DNA from 4 places in the Pseudomonas sp. CCC3.1 genome. Region 3 is predicted to be linked to each of the others. Evidence: riboswitches for the same ligand, from Rfam matches in the RefSeq annotation. Region 3 holds a riboswitch; each other region holds the start of a gene.

Region 1 (4,756 bases), 2.0 Mb from region 3:
CACGGGTGTCCGCCAGGTTGTGCAATGTGCGCGAAACAATATTGACCAACTGTTCAGGCGGCAGCGATTGCGCCAGCAGTTGTTGCTTGAGCAGTAACGCATTGGCTTGCAATTGCTCGGCAATCGGCGCCAGGCCTTGGGTGCTGTGTTGCTCAAACAGGCCGTATTCGAGGCGATGAAAACCACTGAAGCCTGGGTCTTGTTCGCGTTTTTCGAAGTAATCGGCGCGGGCGTTGATGGCGTTGTCCAGTTCAGCCAGGCGTTGTGCGGCCGGGGCCAGGCGCTGATAGGCCTCGCGTGCCGGTACATAAAGGGCCTGTGCCTGCTGCAAGTCGCCGCTGGCAATCGCTTGCGACAAGGCGTCAACAGCCTTGATCAGCGCGTTGCCCTGGCTGCTCAAGTACACCCGGAACTCTGACAAAGGGCCAATGAACGCCACCATGGATGGGCGCGCCTTGGCGTTGGCTTCCGATTCCGCGGTCGGTGTGACGTGCAGGGTGCCGCGCGGGTTGCTGAGCAGGCCGCAGGTAATGGCGTAATCACCGGGCGCGAGGTTGGCGTTGATCACCTGGCTGAGACCGGGAGCAATGTTCTCGCGCTCTTCGATCACTAGCACGCCGTCAAGGATTTCCCATTCGACGGCACGTTCCGAGGCGTTGACGATACGGAAACTGTTAAAGCCGGCGGGCACGGTCAGGGCGTTGGGTTCACAACTGTGAGGGTGAATCGTTACGGTGATTTCATTGCTGTGCACCTTGCGCTTGGCCGCAGCCAGTTGCGAGGCGTAGTAGAACAACCCGCCGGCCGCGATCATTACGATCACCGAGCCGGCCACAGCCCAGCGCAGCGCGCGTGGGGGTGTACCGCTTGCAGGGGTAGACATGCAGGACCTTATGAGTTCGTCACTGAAGAGGGTTGGATGGCTTTGGGCGGTGCCGGGGAGCGGAAGAACATCACCAACGTCACCACCAGATAAATCACATAGGCGCCGATCACACTGACAGTGGGTGCGTCTTGATAGCCGAACATCCCGGCCAGGATCGAACCCAGCGGGCCGTCCATCGGCAGCGTGGCGCTAATGTCGAAGACCACGTCTTGCAGGTGATTCCACAGCCCGGCTTCGTGCAGGGCTTGCACCGAATTGGCCAAAATGCCAGCGGCGACCACCAGAATGAACAGCCCGGTCCAGCGGAAAAACAGCCCCAGGTTCAGGCGCATGCTGCCGCTATAAATAGCAAAGCCCACGAAGATCGCCAGAATCAGCCCGAGCAGGGCGCCCAGAGGTGCGGCCGGACCTTCGCTTTGCTGGAACACCGCGAGCAGGAAAAACACGGTTTCCAGCCCTTCACGTGCCACTGCAAAAAACACCATGGCAATCAGCGCGGTGACTTGATGTTTGGAGCCGGCGAGGGCGTGGTCGAGAGAGGTGTGCAGAGAATGCTTGATCGAGCGGGCGACCTTGCGCATCCAGAACACCATGGAGCTGAGAATGCCAACGGCGATCAGGCCGACGATGCCTTCGAACAATTCCTGCTGTTTTTGCGGGAATTCGGCGCTCATCAGTTCCAGGCCACCGCCGACCAGCAGCGACAAGGCGGCGGCGAGGAAAACCCCAATCCAGACCGCAGGCATCCACTGCCCACGCCCGGTTTGCTTGAGGTAACTGGCAATGATGCCGACGATAAGCGCGGCTTCGATACCTTCGCGCAGCATGATCAGAAATGGAACCAGCATGGGCAGAACACCGCGTTACGAATTGATAGTGTCAATTTGTAACATATTGATACGTATTGCCAAACAAGAATCGATTTCATTGGCTGAACGGTGGCTGAACGAAGGGGTGGCATCGACTCTGCGGGCTTGGATGCCTCTAGTACAGCGCTAACATTGACCTGTTACAAAGCACTGCGTAGCCTTGCACGTTCGAGGTTCTTCGCAACGCGAAGCTAAGACGGGAACGCGGTATGCCGCGGCTGCCCCCGCAACTGTAAACGGTCATTTACCCTGCCACGCCACTGCTTGTAAGCGGGAAGGCGCAGGGAATGGGGCTGCCTAGGGCAGACCCCCAGCCGTAAGCCAGGAGACCTGCCTCGTGTCAGATTCTTAATTCAACCGGGCGGGGTGATCCGGTGGCGAATGTTTACCGCTCGTATGAGACGGTCGTCGTCCCGTTTGCCCGCCGCTTTGCCAAAGGGCATCCGATGAAAACACTGGCCAAAACCCCCGTCACTATCGTTACCGGCTTCCTCGGCTCGGGCAAAACCACCTTGCTGCGCCACATGCTGGACAACGCCCAAGGTCGCCGCATTGCGGTGATCGTCAACGAATTCGGCGAGTTGGGCATCGACGGCGAAATCCTCAAGCAATGCTCCATCGGCTGCACCGAAGAAGAAGCCAACGGCCGCGTCTACGAACTGGCCAACGGCTGTCTGTGCTGCACCGTTCAAGAAGAATTCTTCCCGGTGATGCGCGAACTGGTTGCCCGTCGTGGTGACATCGATCACATCCTGATTGAAACCTCGGGCCTGGCCTTGCCAAAGCCGCTGGTTCAAGCTTTTCAGTGGCCAGAAATCCGCAGCGCCTGCACCGTTGACGCCGTGATCACTGTGGTCGACAGCCCGGCAGTGGCGCGGGGCACCTTTGCCGCCTTCCCGGATCAGGTGGATGCCCAGCGCAAACTCGACCCGAACCTGGATCACGAGTCGCCACTGCACGAACTGTTTGCCGATCAATTGGCCAGCGCTGACTTGGTGATCCTCAACAAAGCGGACCTGATCAACCCTGAAGACCTGGCCAAAGTGCGTGCCGAAGTGGCTGAAGAGCTGCCACCGGCGGTGAAAATCATTGAGGCCAGCAGCGGTCGTCTGCCCCTGGACATTTTGCTGGGTCTGGGCGCCGGTTCCGAAGACCACATCGACAGCCGTCACAGCCACCACGACCATCACCACGATGGCGATGATGACCACGACGATCATGACCACGATGCTTTCGACTCCATCTCTATTGAGCTGCCACAAGCAGAGGAGCGTGTGCTGTTGGACGCCCTGACGCAATTGGTGGTCAAGCACGACATCCTGCGGGTTAAAGGTTTTGCGGCGATTCCTGGCAAGCCGATGCGTTTGTTGATTCAGGGCGTGGGCACGCGTTTTGACAAGCACTTCGACCGCGCCTGGGGCAGTGATGAGGCGCGCACCACCAAGCTGGTTCTGATTGGCCAGGACCTGGACGCCGCACTGCTTGAGTCCACCCTGCGTACAGCGTTGAGCGTTTAAACCATGCATTTGCTCAGGACCCAGCCCGGTGGCTTTGTATCGGACGACAACATTGCCGACTTAGGCCAAACCCCCGCCGAGCTGGTGATCCTGTGCAGCGGTGATTCAAGCCTGGCACTGCTCGCGGACGCCGCGCAGCAGTTGCCTGAAGATTATCCAAGCCTGCGTCTGGCAAACCCGATGCAGGTGCAAAACCATGGCTCGGTCGATCTGTACGTCGACCAGGTGCTGCAACACGCCAAAGTGATTCTGCTGTCCTTGCACGGCGGAATTGGTTATTGGCGCTACGGCATTGAGCGCCTGATGCAGTTGGCCGAGCGCGGCGTGACGCTGATTCTGGTGCCGGGCGATGACCGTCCTGACCCTGAGTTGAGTGCGCTGAGCACTGTACCCGCCGAACAGGGCGAGCGTCTTTGGCACTTTTTGCGTCAGGGCGGGCGGCATAATGCGCTGCAACTTTATCGCTGCTTGGCCAGCCAATGCCTGGGCCGCGATTACCCGTGGGATGAGCCGCAGACCTTGCCGCGCACCGCCATCTATCACCCGCAGCACACCAGCCCCGAACTCAAGCACTGGCAGGCTGACTGGCACGCCGGGCAGCCGGTGGCGGCGCTGCTGTTCTATCGCTCGCACTTGCAAGCGGCCAACACTGCGTTTGTCGATGTGTTTTGCCAGCGTTTGCAAGCGGCAGGGCTTAACCCTTTGCCGATTGCAGTCGCCAGCCTTAAAGAGCCGGGCTGCCTGACGGTGGTTCAGGACCTGCTCGACGAGGTCGAGGCCGGGGTCATTCTCAATACCACTGGCTTTGCCCAGTCCAGTCCCGAAGCGCCTCACTTGCGCCCGTTCCGGCGCAATATCCCGGTCATTCAGGCCATTTGTGCCCAAGACAACGAACCCGGCTGGCGCGACAGCGAACAAGGCCTTGGCCCGCGTGATCTGGCGATGCACATTGCCTTGCCAGAACTGGACGGGCGAATCATCAGCCGTCCGGTCAGTTTTAAAGACTTGGCGTGGCGCAGTGAGCGCAGCCAGTCGGATGTGGTGTGCTATCGCGCGCAGCCGGAACGCATGGACTTTGTCGCCGAGCTGGCGCGGCGCTGGGTTGAGCTGGCTCGCGTGCCAAACCCGCAAAAACGCATCGCCCTGATTCTGGCCAACTACCCGACCCGCGATGGTCGCATCGGTAATGGCGTGGGGCTGGATACTCCGGCCGCTGCGCTGAATATTCTGCGGGCCTTGCAGGTGCAGGGCTATCCGCTGGACACCGAGTTGCCGGAGTCCGGGACCGCATTGATTCAGGCTTTGCTGGGCGGCGTCAGTAACGACCTCGACAGCCTTGACCTGCGTCCATGCCATCAAAGCCTGGGGCTGGATGAGTACTGGACGATGTTCAGCCAGTTGCCCGAGGCCAATCAGCAAGCGGTCAATGAACGCTGGGGCGCGCCGCAAGATGACCCGATGTTTCGCAGCGGCCGTCTGATGAT
Region 2 (4,756 bases), 560 kb from region 3:
CACGCAATCGCTGCAAATGACCTATCTGGTGATCGCCGCCTTGGTGCTGCTGGTCGCGCTGCTGATTGCCCGCACCCCGCTGCCGGACCTGCGCGAACAAGAAGCTCAGGCCCAGCAACGCAGCGACAAAACCTTGTGGCAGCACCGCGAGTTCGTCACCGGGGTCATCACCCAGTTCTTTTATGTCGGCGCGCAAGTCGGGGTCGGTGCGTTTTTTATCAACTACGTCACCGAACACTGGGCGCAGATGAGCAGCCAACAAGCCGCGTATCTGCTCTCGGTGGCCATGCTCAGCTTCATGTTTGGGCGCTTCTTCAGCACCTGGCTGATGGGCCGCGTCAACGCCCAGCGCCTGCTGCTGATTTACGCCCTGATCAACGTCGCGCTCAGCGTGGTGGTGGTACTGGGCATTGAAGGCGTGTCGGTGGTGGCCCTGGTGGCGATGTTCTTCTTTATGTCGATCATGTTCCCGACCCTGTTTGCCATGGGCGTGAAAAACCTCGGCGCGCATACCAAGCGCGGCAGCTCTTTCATGATCATGGCCATCGTCGGTGGCGCCCTGATGCCCTACGTGATGGGCATGGTAGCCGACCACTCCTCCACTGCCGTGGCCTACCTGTTGCCGATGGGCTGCTTTGTGATTGTCGCGGCCTATGCCCGCGCTGCCCTGAAAAATCGTTAATCGCTGTACTCCACAAAAAAAATAACGGGAGCCCCCTATGTCTAATCCTGTCTTGAAACAGGCCCTCAGCAAGATTCGCTGGCGCATCTTGCCCTTTGTCGCGTTGATGTTCGCGATGGCGATTATTGACCGCTCAAACATTGGCTTTGCCAAACATGCCTTTCAGGCCGACACCGGCCTGAGCAACGCTGCATTTGCCTTGGGCGCGGGTATTTTCTTTATCGGTTATGCCGTGTTTGAAGTACCCAGCAACCTGATGCTGCACAAAATTGGCGCCCGTATCTGGCTCAGCCGGATCATGGTCACCTGGGGACTGGTGTCAGCGGCGATGATGTTTGCCCACGACGAAACCAGCTTCTACATCCTGCGTTTTTTGCTCGGCGTGGCCGAAGCGGGCCTGTCGCCGGGCGTGGTGCTGTACCTGACCTACTGGTTCCCGCAGAACCAGCGCGGCTCGGCCTACGGCATTTACTACTTTGGGGTGCCGGTGTCGCTGATGGTCGGGGGCCCGGTGTCTGGCTGGCTGCTCGAAAGCGCACAATTTGGCCTGACCGGCTGGCAATGGATGTTCGTCACCGAAGGCCTCGCCGCGTCCATCATCGGCGTGTTCGCGTTCTTTTACCTGACCGACAAGCCGCGTGATGCCAAATGGCTGAGCACTGAAGAAAAAGCCGCCGTCGAACATGAATTGGAAAAAGAGCAACTGCTCAAAGCCGACAAAGGCCCGTCCTCGTGGCGCTCAGCACTGATCAACCCGCTGGTGCTGTACTTCACCCTCATCTACTTCACGATTCAGGTCAGCGTGTACGGCGTGCTGTTTTACCTGCCGACGCGGATTGCCGAACTGCTCGGCACCGGCATCGGCTTGAAGGTCGGCCTGCTCACCTCGATCCCGTGGATTGCCACCGTGATTGTGCTGTTTGCCGTCACCCGCTACGCCGATCGCAAAGGCCAGCAAACCCGTTTCGCCGCGCTGATGCTGGCATTGGCAGCCGTGGGCATGGTCGGCTCGACCTTAAGCGGCAGCCTGCCATTGGTGATCCTCGCGTTCTGTCTGGCGGCGGCTGGTTTTATCACGGTTCAACCGTTGTTCTGGACCTTGCCGACGCGCTTCTTGAGCGGCGCCGCGGCGGCCAGCGGGATCGCCGTGATCGGTGCACTGGGCAACCTGGGCGGTTTTCTGGCGCCAACAGTCAAAACCTGGGCCGAGGGATATTTCAGCAGCGCACACGCCGGGATGTACTTCTTGGCCGGTACGGCACTGATTGGCGCATTGATGCTGCTGCGCTCAACCAGCAGCGGGCATGAGCCTGAGCAAAAAGCCGGCGCTGCGCGGCCCCTAACCACTCCATAAACGCCGGCATCCTCAACGTGGGAGATTCTATGGTGTACAGCAAGCCGATTTCGTAGCAGTTGCCGAGCACCGCGAGGCTACGTCCGGCTGCGCAGCAGTCGTAAAATCAAGCACTGCGGGGTATCAGTTGTACCCTGCACTTAGGGTTTACGATCGCTTCGCCATCGGACGTAGCCTCGCGGTGCTCGGCAACTGCTACGAGATTTACGCGCGCCATAGAGCTTTGGGAGCTGCCGTCAGTGCCCGCCGATACACATCTGTCCAAGCATCAATTCCTCTGGGTATTCTCTGACCCTTGAGCGTACACTGCCAAAGTTATTTCGGTATGTTACGAAGGAAAGAAGTCGGTCGAATTCCGACGCGGTCGCGCCACTGTAGTCGGCACCTTGCCGAGAGCCAGATCTTCCTTTGCCTTTGCACTCTTGCCGGGACGCGAAATCCCAGAGGTCATCATGGCTTACAGCACTTCAACTCAAACTGACATTTCCATTCCTGCCATTCCCCTGCGCGATGTATTGCCGTGGGCGATTTTCGGCGGCCTGTTGCTGATGCTGGCGATTTATTTCGTCGGTGCTGAACAAGGCGCCACCGCCGTCTTCAAGGGTATGTACGTTCACGAATTCGTACACGACGGCCGCCACCTGCTGGGCTTTCCCTGCCACTGATCCGAGGACTTCTACATGACTGGTCGTTTACTCGTCAGGGGCATGCTTGTCGGTCTGATTGCCGGCCTGCTGGCTTTCAGCTTTGCCAAGGTGTTCGGCGAACCTGAGATTGATCGCGCTATCGCTTTCGAAGAAAGCATGGGCCACTCCCACTCACATGGTGAGGCCGAGGAAGAAGAACCCGAACTGGTAAGCCGCGAGGTGCAGAGCACGTTCGGCCTGCTGACCGGAGTGCTGGTGTACAGCGTGTCGCTGGGCGGCATTTTTGCCTTGGCGTTCGCATATTCGCTGGGCCGTGTCGGTAACGTCGGCCCGCGTGGCCTGGCCGCCTTGCTGGCCCTGGCCGCGTTTGTGGTGCTGTATCTGGTGCCGGGGCTGGTGTACCCCGCCAACCCTCCAGCTGTGGGCGACCCGGACACCATCGGCAAGCGCACGCAGTTGTTCTTCCTGATGCTGCTGGTGTCGCTGGCCGCCGCGATCATTGCCGTCAGTGCAGGCCGCACGTTCATTGCCCGCTCGGGCCTGTGGAATGGCGCGATCAAGGGCGTGGCGCTGTACCTGGTGATTGTCTCGATCGCGGGCTTTCTGTTCCCGACGTTCAATGAAGCACCGGACGGCTTCTCAGCCCTGCTGCTGTGGAAATTCCGCGTCGCCTCGCTGGGCATTCAAGCGGTGATGTGGACCGCTCTGGGCCTGATCTTCGGCGTCGTCGCCGAACGTTTGCTGCTGCCGAACAAGCCTTACAAAGCCTGACCCCTTGTAGGAACGAGCTTGCCTCGCGATCTTTTAAAAGATCAAAAGATCGCGAGCAAGCTCGCTCCTACAGGGTGATTCATGCCGTTGCAGGGGCTCCCTCAAGGTGTGAAACCGGCGCAGAGGGTTCTTTGAGCAGCGCAAAGTAGGCGAACGCCGAGCACAAGGCGACCACGGCACTGATCACAAACGCCGACGAGAACGAGCCGCTCTGTTGCACGCTGAACCCGGTGAGGATCGGCGCAATCGAGCCTGCCAAATAGCCGCCAAAGTTCTGGATCGAACCAAACGAAGCCACCCGCTCAGACGGCACGATGGTGTTGACGATCATCCACGCCGTGGCGCTGGAGATGTTGATGAAGAACATGGTCAGGCACAGCAGCACCACGCATGCCACAACGTTGGTGGTGAAGGCCACGATCAGGGTAAACAGCGCCCCGCCGAGCAAGCCCAAAATGACCATGAGTTTGCGGCTGGCCAGCACGCGCATGCCTCGCGCAACCAGTTTGTCGCAGCAGCGGCCCGCGACGATGGTCCCCAGCGCCCCGAACAAGTAGGCCAGCGAGACCACCCAGGCGGTGCGGTACAGGTCCAGGCCGTGTTCGCGTTCGAAGTAGCCCGGCAACCAGGTCAGGTTGAGCCAGATCATATAGATCACGCCCATAAAGCCGAGAAACGCGCCCCAGGTGTTGCGCTCTTTGAACAGTGACGTCCAGCGCAGTTTCGGCGCCTTTTTTTGTTGCACTTGCACCGGTTCTGCACGGCCAGTGGCGGCCATGTATTCGGCTTTGCTTTTGTAGAATTTGAACCAGCACACCGCCAGCAGCAAGCCGATGACGCCCGTCAGGATGAACATGCCGCGCCAGCCCAGGTGCACCATGAACAGCGTCAGCAACGGCGGCGCCAGGCACGGGCCAATGCAGGTCGATGACCACACCCAGCCCGTGGCCGTGCCCCGCTCTTGGGTGTCGAACCACTCGGACAAGGCTTTGGCCGCCGAGGGGAACACCGGCGCTTCGCCAATCCCCAGCAACACCCGCAGGCCGACCAGATGCCCGTAGCTGCTGAACAAGCCAAAGGCCCCTTGCGCGAGCGACCAGACCACCAAGGAGCCGCCCAGTGCCAGCTTGCTGCCGAGCTTGTCGATCAACGCGCCGAGGGGTAATTGCGAGAAGGCGTAAGCCACAGAAAAAGCTGAAAGCATGATGCCCATTTGCATCGGGCTGATGGCCAGGTCTTTCTGGATGGAGGTGTTGGCGATGGAGAGTGCACTGCGGTCGAGGTAGTTGACTACGCCGATCA
Region 3 (4,756 bases):
CTCAAACGGTAGAGCACCACGCCCGGCGCACCCGCCACGGCAAACCAGAACAAGGCCGCGAACACCGCATCGCTGCCGTTTTCAAGCACCGACTCTGTGGCCGCGCGCGCCACTTCGGTCGAATCCAGTTCACTGGTTTGACGGCTGACCAAATACCCGACCCGCGTGCGGGCCTCGTCCAGATCATTGGCGCGCAACGCCTCGGCCACCGGCTGCACGTGCTCACCCAGGCTGCGCATGCCCAGCGCGCAGTACAACGCCAGAATCTCCACCAGCCAGCCGATATAAGGCAGCCACGACAACGCCGTGGCCACAAGGGTCAGTGGCAACACCGCCAGCACCCAGGCAGTCACGCCATGGCTGCGCCAGCCCCGCCCGCCTGAATTGAATCGCTGCTCGATGCGCTCAGCCATGCGGCCAAACGCAACCAGTGGATGCCAGCGTTTAGGCTCGCCGAGCAGCGCATCCAACGCCACACCGGCAACGCACAACAACGCCACACTCATGGCTTCACTCCCCAAAAATTCTCGTACACCAACTCACTCAGCGGACGTGCTTGCGCCCACCCTTCCAGCACCAGCATCGGCGCAGGATAAAACGCCTCGACCGGGCCCAGGCACAACACCGCAAGCGGCTTGGCACCGGCGGGCAAGCCCAGCAAATCTGCCAGCGCCTGCGGCTCGAACAATGACACCCAGCCCATTCCCAGACCTTCAACCCGCGCTGCCAGCCACAGGTTTTGGATGGCACAAGACAACGACGCCATGTCCATTTCCGGCAACGTACGACGGCCGAAAATGTGCTTTTCGCGATCATCCATCAACGCCGCCACCAGCACCTCGGCGCAATCGTTGATGCCCTCGACCTTGAGGGTCATGAATTCATCCGAACGCTCACCCAGCGCCTCGGCAGTGCGTACTCGCTCGTCTTCAACGACCGCTTGAATCTTGCCCCGCAGCTGGCGGTCGGTGATGCGGATAAACCGCCACGGCTGCATCAGGCCCACACTCGGCGCCTGATGCGCGGCTTCCAGCAAACGTGCCAGCAGCTCAGGAGCCACGTTGCCCCCGCTGAAGTGCCGCATGTCGCGGCGTTCAGCAATGGCCCGATACACCGCGGCCTTTTCTTCAGAACTAAATGCGTTGTCGCTCATGACACCTTCACGGCACACGGCGCGAACAACGCAGCCATGGCCTGGGGATTGGACGGAAAGTAAAAGTGCACGTAAGACGCTGTCATACGCCCTTCGCGATACACAGCCTCCGCACCGCGCCCGCCATTGGGGCTCAGGCCACGTGCGACAGGCTCAAGCTCGGTGCTGGTCAGCGAGTGGTGATAGGTATGTCCGCGCAGCAGGCCTTCCGGCATCTCGACTGCCTGCAACGCCAGGGCCGCCAAGCGTTTTTGCATGGTCGCCTCGCCTTTGAGCAAGCCGACCAACTCGGCGCGCTGCCCGTCGACGTCGGTCAAGGCATCCAGCAGATAGAGCATGCCGCCACATTCGGCCAGCAGCGGTTTACCCGCGTGATGGTGAGCTCGGATTGCCTCCAGCATCGAGGTGTTGCGCGACAGCTCAAGGTGATGCAGCTCCGGGTAGCCGCCCGGCAAATACAGACTGTCAGCGGCAGGCAGTTGCGTGTCGCGAATCGGCGAGAAAAACACCAGTTCGGCGCCCATTTCACGCAACAGCGCCAGACTCGCGCCATAGGTAAAGGCAAAGGCTTCATCGCGCGCCACGGCAATCCGCACCCCGGCCAGTAACGCCTCAACGGCGACAGGTTGTGGCGCGGCAAACTCCACCGCCGGTGGCAGCGCTACCTCACAGGTGCTGGCCAAGGCATTGGCCGCTGCATCGAGGCGTGCATCCAGGTCATTCAGTTCGCTGGCTTGCACCAGGCCCAAATGCCGGCTTGGCAGTTCAATCCCGGTCTCGCGGGACAACGCGCCGTACCAGCGCAAGCCTTCGGTCAGGCTGCCTTCGAGCAACTGCGCATGACGCACCGTGCCGACCCGGTTAGCCAGAACCCCGGCAAACGGCAGGTCTGGCTGATAACGCGCGAGCCCCAGGGCCAGCGCGCCGAAGGTCTGGGCCATGGCGGTGCCATCAATCACCCCCAACACCGGCACGCCGAAATGCCGCGCCAGATCAGCGCTGGACGGCGTGCCGTCGAACAGGCCCATCACGCCTTCGATCAGAATCAGGTCCGCTTCACCGGCCGCTTCCCACAGCAAGCGACGGCTTTCATCGGCGCCTACCATCCACAAGTCCACCTGATACACCGGCGCACCGCTGGCGCGCTCCAGGATCATGGGGTCGAGGAAATCCGGGCCACATTTAAATACCCGCACCTTGCGCCCTTGATTGCGATGCAATCGGGCCAAGGCGGCAGTAACGGTGGTCTTGCCCTGACCGGAAGCCGGCGCGGCGATCAGTACCGCCGGGCAATGACGCGACTCTCTCATGCTTCAACACTCACAATTCAATGCCTTTCTGGGCTTTGATCCCGGCCTGGAATGCATGCTTGATCACACCCATTTCAGTCACGGTATCGGCCAGATCAATCAGTTCAGGTTTAGCGCCACGCCCGGTGACAAGCACATGCTGCATCGGCGGACGGGCTTGCAGGTCACTCAGCACCTGCTCAAGGTCGAGGTAGCCGTGCTTGAGCGCAATGTTCAGCTCATCCAGCACCACCAGCCCAATGGACGGATCACGCAACATCTCGCGAGACACTTCCCACGCTGCTTCGGCGGCCGCAATGTCTCGCTGGCGGTCCTGAGTTTCCCAGGTAAAGCCCTCGCCCATCACGTGATAGCGCACTTGTTCAGGGAAGCGACGGAAAAAAATCTCTTCGCCGGTGCTGTTACGGCCCTTGATGAACTGCACCACGCCGCATTGCAGGCCGTGGCCCATGGCCCGGGCCAACATGCCAAAAGCCGAACTGCTTTTGCCTTTGCCATTGCCGGTCAACACCAGCAACAGGCCGCATTCGTTAGGGGCACTGGCAATGCGCTCGTCCATAACGGCTTTTTTGCGCAGCATGCGCGCCAGGTGACGTTCGTCGCGTTCGGGGGATTCATTCATGGCAGCTCTCCGTTGGGGCTGAATTAAGCAAACGGGAGGCGGGAGAATTCATTAAAAACGACACACCTTCGCCCGCCGCAAGGGTGCTGGATGGATCAGGCCGGTCTCCGGGCTCATGAGCGGGGCGCTTTTATACATAAAACGCCACCTGACCACGCGCCTTCCCGTGCATAAAACACAGTGGCATTGGGCGTGATGTTGACTCATTTACCGTTGCGGGGGCAGCGCCGGGATCAAAGCGGTTGTGTGGTTAAACACGCCCTCACCGGCTTCCCTGTTTCACTCGGCCAACCTTGGGTTGCAGAGCACCTGAAACAAGCCGCGAAGGTTAGAGGGTTGGGGGTGGAGCGTCAATTAAAGCCCGTCAGAACGGACGCAAGGCTAAGCCATTATTAAGGTATGGGTGAAGCCTGGCAGGTTTCGTGGCTGAGGTTGCCGTAGCTGCCGTGCCTGTGGACCTCAGGGCTTTGGCCCAGCAAGTTGCCCGCCGGATCGTGGATGACGTGTTCGGGGTGGCACCTCGGTCAGGCGGTCGAGCGGATCATAGGCGTAGCTTTTTTACCCTTTACGGCTGTCGCTGTTATTAGCCGGCGATGTTTGAGCAAGGAGCCCTGCTGTTACATGATTTGCGCCTGCTTTCGAAGCGGTGGCCTGTGAGCTGTTCTCTACTGAGGTTGTTGGCGTTGAGGGCTGGGCCTGTAATGCAGGTTAATCACCCTATAAAGGCGCGAACATTAGGCTCTGTACGAAATGTATCTACGCTCGGTTATGCGGCGTTGAAAACAGGCTCGGAATGCTCATTTACAGCCCGTAAACTCCGCTTCCTCGCCTGTTTTCGCCTTGCCTAACCTTCGCTCGAAAACATTTCGTACAGCCCCTAGAAACAATCATGAATCAATAACAAAAAAGGTCTGATTACTCGACCGAACTTAATTTTTTTAACCTCCGACAGTGAGGCCATAAAAATCTGCGAGTCGTTCAGACCCTCCTTGAATTACGCATCATTTATACGTTGTTAAATGTTAAATCACAGAATGCGCCCACCTCCTAAAGAGTCTATACAGCATGCATACTTGTCTTCTGTGATGGTGATGTCGCCAGGGGATTTTATATTGGCGACAGGGAGTTCAGTAGCATAGACCTGACCAACTGCAGCCAAGCCCCAGAACAGCAGCAACATAGCAAAGAAATTATTCTTAACAACAGTCATGATTATCCATCCTTCATATGTGTTGGTTTGCGATAGTTAGCGTTAATTAGTGCTGTTGACAATTAATGCTAACTGATTTTATTAAGGCTGTGACTTCTCGGGGGATACACGAGAAGAAAGATTGAGTGCTAAATAATGTAGGAGCTGTCTCTCAGATAAGAAAAGTCTGAAGTACTTGCTGACTTTAGATACTCTCGCTGTCGGTGTGGGACTGCAGTCGGCCTTGTTGGTAGTGGTAGATGCTTTTTCAATGAACACATATAAACGATTTATTCTCAGCCATTGCAGGGACTCCGAAGCTTAATGCGATCAAAAATGCACAAAATTCAAAACCGCACATTAGCCCACCGTAAAGCTGGGCTGCAGGGAGTAACGACATCCCAAAAGCGTTGTAAGTGAGATGCCAGCGGGTAGTCGTTATTTTTGGGGGCGCCAGTTTTTTCCATCTCTTTATTCCATAA
Region 4 (4,756 bases), 1.9 Mb from region 3:
GTTGCTGGCACCCGGACGCATCGGCTCAATCGAGTTGCGCAACCGGATCATCATGGCGCCCATGGGCTCCAACTTTGCTGAAGCCGATGGTCACTGCGGCGAACGCATCCAAGCCTATTACGAAGCCCGCGCCCGTGGCGGTGCCGGGCTGCTGATCATGGGCGTGTGTTCGGTGGCTTTTCCGGCCGGTACCGCCGAACCCTTTCAGGTCGGTGTGTCCAGCGATGACTTTATCCCTGGCTTGAGTCGTCTGGCCGAACGCGTGCATCAGCACGGCGCGAAAATCGCCATGCAGTTGCAGCACGCGGGCAAGACCGCTGTACGTGACATGGCCGAAGGTCGACAACTGTGGGTGCCCTCGGTGCCGCCCGCGCTGCAAAACGACATGATGGCCGCCCTGACCCCCGAAGAACTGGCTAACTTCATCAGCTCGATGAGACGCCGGGCCGAAGGCTCGCCGATCCGGGTGATGGACAACGCCGACATTGCGCAAATGATCGACTGGTTCGCCTGCGCGGCTGACCGCGCCCAACGTGCGGGTTTCGATGGTGTGGAACTACATGCCGCACACGGCTACATCATCGCGGGCTTCCTGTCCGGTTATTACAACCAGCGCGACGACCACTACGGCGGCTCACTGGAAAACCGCGCCCGACTGTTGCTGGAAATCATTGCCGCCGTTCGGGCCAAAGTGGGTCGTGAGTTCGGCGTATGGCTGCGTCTGGATGCTGAAGAACTGCACACCCCCGGCGGCATCAATCTGCAAGACGCCATCGCCGTAGCGCGCATGGCTGAAGCAGCCGGTGTGGACGCTGTCAGCGTGTCCGCCACGGCGCGCATCACCAGTGGCGTGGTATTTACCGAAGCCCCCCTGGTGCATAAACCCGATGGTTTTCTGGAGTGGACGGCGGCCTTTAAACGCAGCGTAAACGTACCGGTGATTGCTGTCGGGCGCATTGAACCTGAGACCGGTGAAGCCGCCTTGAAGCGAGGTGACTGCGACTACATTGCCATGGCGCGCAAGCTGCTGGCTGACCCTGAGCTGCCAAACAAACTGCTCGCCAATCAGGAAAACACTGTTCGTCCGTGCATTTACTGCTATGTGTGCGTGAGCCAGATCTTTGTTAACGAGCGGGTCAAGTGTGCGGTCAACCCCATGACCGGGCATGAGTTTGAATACGTCATCAGCCCGGCCGCTGCCCCCAAACACATCGCGGTGATCGGTGCCGGGCCTGCGGGCATGGAAGCCGCACGTGTAGCGGCCTTGCGCGGGCATCGTGTGACCTTGCTGGAGCGCAGTGACCGATTGGGAGGCACGTTGTTTTTTGCTGGCCTGGCCTACGCCGAAAACGCCCGATTGCTGGAAAACCTGCGGGTGCAAGTGCAGCAGTCAGCCATCGACATTCGCCTGAATACCGAAGCCAGCCCGGCGTTGCTGCGCGATCTGGGAGCCGATCAAGTGCTGGTCGCGGTTGGTGCGCAACGTGCGGCTCCGGCGATCCCCGGTGCCGATCAGGACCACGTGTGGAGCGGCGATGAACTGCGGCGCTTGATGACCGGTGATCGCGCTGACGAAATTGCCAAGCGCAAATTGTCCTTTACCCAACGCACCCTGATGAAAGCCGGGAGCCTGGCGGGCATCACCGACAGCAGTGAGGCCATGCAAAAGTTGTCACGGGTGTGGATGCCGCTGGGCAAGCGCGTGACCATCATCGGTGGCGGTCTGGTGGGTCTGGAATTGGCAGAGTTTCTGATCGCTCGCGGGCGTCAGGTCTGTGTGCTTGAAAGTGGCACACATTTAGGCCGCGAGCTGGCCATCGTCCGGCGTTGGCGCGTGCTGCATGAAATCCGCGTGCACGGGGGCGAGTTGATTACCGGAGCAAGCGTGACAGCCATTGAGGGCAATCGGGTGCGCTACCAACTGGCTGACGGGACACTGGGCGACAGCCTGGCTGACTCGGTGGTATTGGCCATTGGCGCGCAACCGGATACCGCGCTGCTGGATGAACTGACAGCGGCGGGCTTGTCAGCCAGCAGCATTGGCGACTGCCACAGCATCGGTTACATCGAAGGCGCGCTCAGCGCTGGGCACAAGGCCGGGCGCGAAGCCTGATAAAAAGCCCCTTCTAACCCCAAATGCTGTTCACTTAAGAGATGCGCACGACTAACTGTAGGAGCGAGCTTGTCTCGCGAGCTTTTAAAAAGATCAAAAGATCGCGATACAAGCTCGCTCCTACAGGGGCCGCTTTCACTTATGTGAACAACATTGCCCTCTTAACCCAAATGTGAAAAATTTTACACGTAAGGTTGACGCATCTGACGACGAATGGTCAGATGCGCCCCTGTTTCAGGTGTCCTCAGCCATCGCGCTGGGGGTGAAACGGGAAGCCGGTACGTCCTTTCGGGCCAATCCGGCGCTGCCCCCGCAACGGTATGCGAGCGAAACACTCATATAGCCACTGTGCTTCGGCATGGGAAGGCGAGTGTTTCATGACCCTCGTGAGCCCGGAGACCGGCCTGATCCAACATATGGCACTCCGCGGTGGGCGGATGCAGGCCTTGGCGTGCGCAAAATCCCCCCTGCCCGTCATTTTTCTGCGTTAGCTCCCGTGGGTGTCCGATCAGGCTCAACCCGACGGCTCCCCATGACACCTCCAACGCAGCAGCTTTCATGTGCACCTTTTGTCTGGCCGGACCGCGAGGCTGCGTTTTATGCCGAGCATTTGGCCGCCTCCAATTATGTTGAACGCGTTGGCGGGCGCCTGCTGGAGCTGTTAGGCCCGCAACAGCAACTGCTGGATATTGGCGCCGGTTCGGGAATTCTCGGCCGCCATTTACTGGCACCCGGTGGCCAATGGACGGTGGTTGAGCCCAACGCCTTCATGCGCGGCAGTATCCAGCGACTGGCTGCGCAAACACCGCGTGTCGGGCTGAGCCTGCACGATGGTCTCTGGCAAGAGCTTGGCGCCTTGGCGCTCGCACCTGCCGCTACTGTGCTGTGCGCCAACATTCCGGTTGACGATGGCCAGGCTCAAGCATTTCTTCAGCAGGTACGCCCGCTGGCGACGCAAACGCTGATCTGGAACCTGCCTGCTCAGGAAGGTCCACGCACCTATTGCCTGTCCGGTTTCTTGCCGCCGCAACTGCACCGCAGTGACATGACCCCCGGCTACCAACTGACCTTGGCCGAACTTGCGGACCGCTGGCAACCCGACCAGATTCACTTCACCGATTGGGCATTCAGCACGCTGTTTGCCTCACCGGAGGCCGCATTGATGCACTTTATGGAAAAACTCGGCGCCCTGGATGGCGCGGCACAGGGGCTGCTTGAACGCCACTTGCAGGATCATCTGCAAAAGGTGCCGGGAGGCTGGCTTGCCAGTGCCCCGAAACGCGCCGCCAGCCTGATCTGGCAGTCGTAAACAATGCCTATAAAAATGCCTTCGGACGTCTCCATGCCCAACCTGCGCAACCTTCCCCTGTCCAGTTCCTTGTGCGCCCTGCCGTTGTGGTTGGGCAGCAGCCTGGTGGCTTTCGCCGCTGAAAACCCGTCGATCCTGCACATGGATTCAACCCTGGTCAGCGCTCCGCGCGCCGGTGAGTCGCTCAAAGATGTGACCAGCACCGTGCAGGTCATCGACAGTGATCAGATCGAACGTTCATCAGCGCGCAACCTGACCGATTTGCTGGCCGAGAACGCCGTGGGTTTTTTCAGTGAATGGACCCCGGGCCAGACCTCGATCAACATCCGTGGCGGCAATACCGATGGTCAGGGCCGCGATTACCGCAGCCAGGTCACGGTGCTGGTGAACGGGCGTCGTGCCGGGACAGCGAATATTTCCAAGCTGTCACCGGCGCAGGTGGCGCGCATTGAAGTGATCCGTGGCCCAGCGTCGGTGATCTATGGCAGCCAGGCCATCGGCGGGGTGATCAATATCATCACCCGCAATGGCCGTAACACCGAGGGCGGTGGCGCCACCTTGCAAGGCGGTTCGTGGGGTTTGGCTCAGGGGAGCGTTTACCAGAGCGGCACATCCGGACCGTTGGATTACTACTTCGGCCTGGATGACGGCCGTCGCAGTGACTATCACAGCGCGAGCGGCACGCAAAAAAACACCTCGTGGAAACGCCGGGGCGGTCTGTTGGCCTTGGACTACGAGCTGTCCGATGATCAGCGGGTCGACTTGACCGTGCGTTCTGACGGCATCTACGACGCCGGTTTCCGGGGTTCACAGTGGGACTACAACAACTACGACAATCGCTATAACCAGTCCGTGGAAGCCAACTGGACTGCCAAGCCCACAGAGTGGCTGAACTGGTCTTCGCAGGTGTATGCCTTTCGCGATGTCGATGATTTGCACTGGGGTTCGGAAGTCCAGGGGAATGGCAGCCCGGGCTTCAGCAAGGACCATATCGAACGGCGCCTTGAAGCGTATGGCCTGAAAGTGACGCCGCAGTTTCTGCTGACCCCAAGCACTGACCTGCTGGTCGGCGTGGACCTGGAAAAAAGCAAACTGCGCAACGACCGTTTCCGTGTTGCCGTGAATGGTTCGACCAGCAGCCAGGCCGCACCTTACGACATCAACTCCGATGACCTCAGCGCGGCGCTGTACGCCGAAGTGATCCAGCGCTTGATGGACGATCGCCTGACCCTGCGCGCCGGATCGCGCTACAGCTATGGCCAGTCGAGCACAGTCAAGACCGATTACATGCCGCTGCTGGACGAGAAAACCCGCGACTTCGACAAAGTCACCTA

The links. Region 3 has a riboswitch for cobalamin ahead of cobO (cob(I)yrinic acid a,c-diamide adenosyltransferase). Riboswitches for the same ligand answer to the same signal wherever they lie in the genome.
Region 1: it holds a riboswitch for cobalamin, as region 3 does, so the genes downstream of both, cobW (cobalamin biosynthesis protein CobW) here and cobO (cob(I)yrinic acid a,c-diamide adenosyltransferase) in region 3, are expected to answer to the same signal.
Region 2: it holds a riboswitch for cobalamin, as region 3 does, so the genes downstream of both, RHM56_RS06420 (CbtB domain-containing protein) here and cobO (cob(I)yrinic acid a,c-diamide adenosyltransferase) in region 3, are expected to answer to the same signal.
Region 4: it holds a riboswitch for cobalamin, as region 3 does, so the genes downstream of both, RHM56_RS12410 (class I SAM-dependent methyltransferase) here and cobO (cob(I)yrinic acid a,c-diamide adenosyltransferase) in region 3, are expected to answer to the same signal.

What each region holds. Positions count from the first base shown of each region.
Region 1 covers NZ_CP133778.1:2,902,598-2,907,353, reverse strand. The annotation lists gene efeO (iron uptake system protein EfeO) at 1-883, opposite strand, end outside; gene efeU (iron uptake transporter permease EfeU) at 892-1,734, opposite strand; cobalamin riboswitch at 1,910-2,108, shown strand; gene cobW (cobalamin biosynthesis protein CobW) at 2,202-3,272, shown strand; gene cobN (cobaltochelatase subunit CobN) at 3,276-4,756, shown strand, end outside.
Region 2 covers NZ_CP133778.1:1,431,356-1,436,111, reverse strand. The annotation lists gene fucP (L-fucose:H+ symporter permease) at 1-682, shown strand, start outside; gene RHM56_RS06425 (MFS transporter) at 720-2,036, shown strand; cobalamin riboswitch at 2,333-2,461, shown strand; gene RHM56_RS06420 (CbtB domain-containing protein) at 2,489-2,701, shown strand; gene RHM56_RS06415 (CbtA family protein) at 2,717-3,454, shown strand; gene RHM56_RS06410 (MFS transporter) at 3,534-4,756, opposite strand, start outside.
Region 3 covers NZ_CP133778.1:874,684-879,439, reverse strand. The annotation lists gene cbiB (adenosylcobinamide-phosphate synthase CbiB) at 1-506, opposite strand, end outside; gene bluB (5,6-dimethylbenzimidazole synthase) at 503-1,153, opposite strand; gene RHM56_RS03980 (cobyrinate a,c-diamide synthase) at 1,150-2,463, opposite strand; gene cobO (cob(I)yrinic acid a,c-diamide adenosyltransferase) at 2,474-3,085, opposite strand; cobalamin riboswitch at 3,166-3,413, opposite strand; gene RHM56_RS03970 (hypothetical protein) at 4,113-4,295, opposite strand.
Region 4 covers NZ_CP133778.1:2,778,366-2,783,121, forward strand. The annotation lists gene RHM56_RS12405 (FAD-dependent oxidoreductase) at 1-2,113, shown strand, start outside; cobalamin riboswitch at 2,333-2,536, shown strand; gene RHM56_RS12410 (class I SAM-dependent methyltransferase) at 2,646-3,422, shown strand; gene RHM56_RS12415 (TonB-dependent receptor) at 3,456-4,756, shown strand, end outside.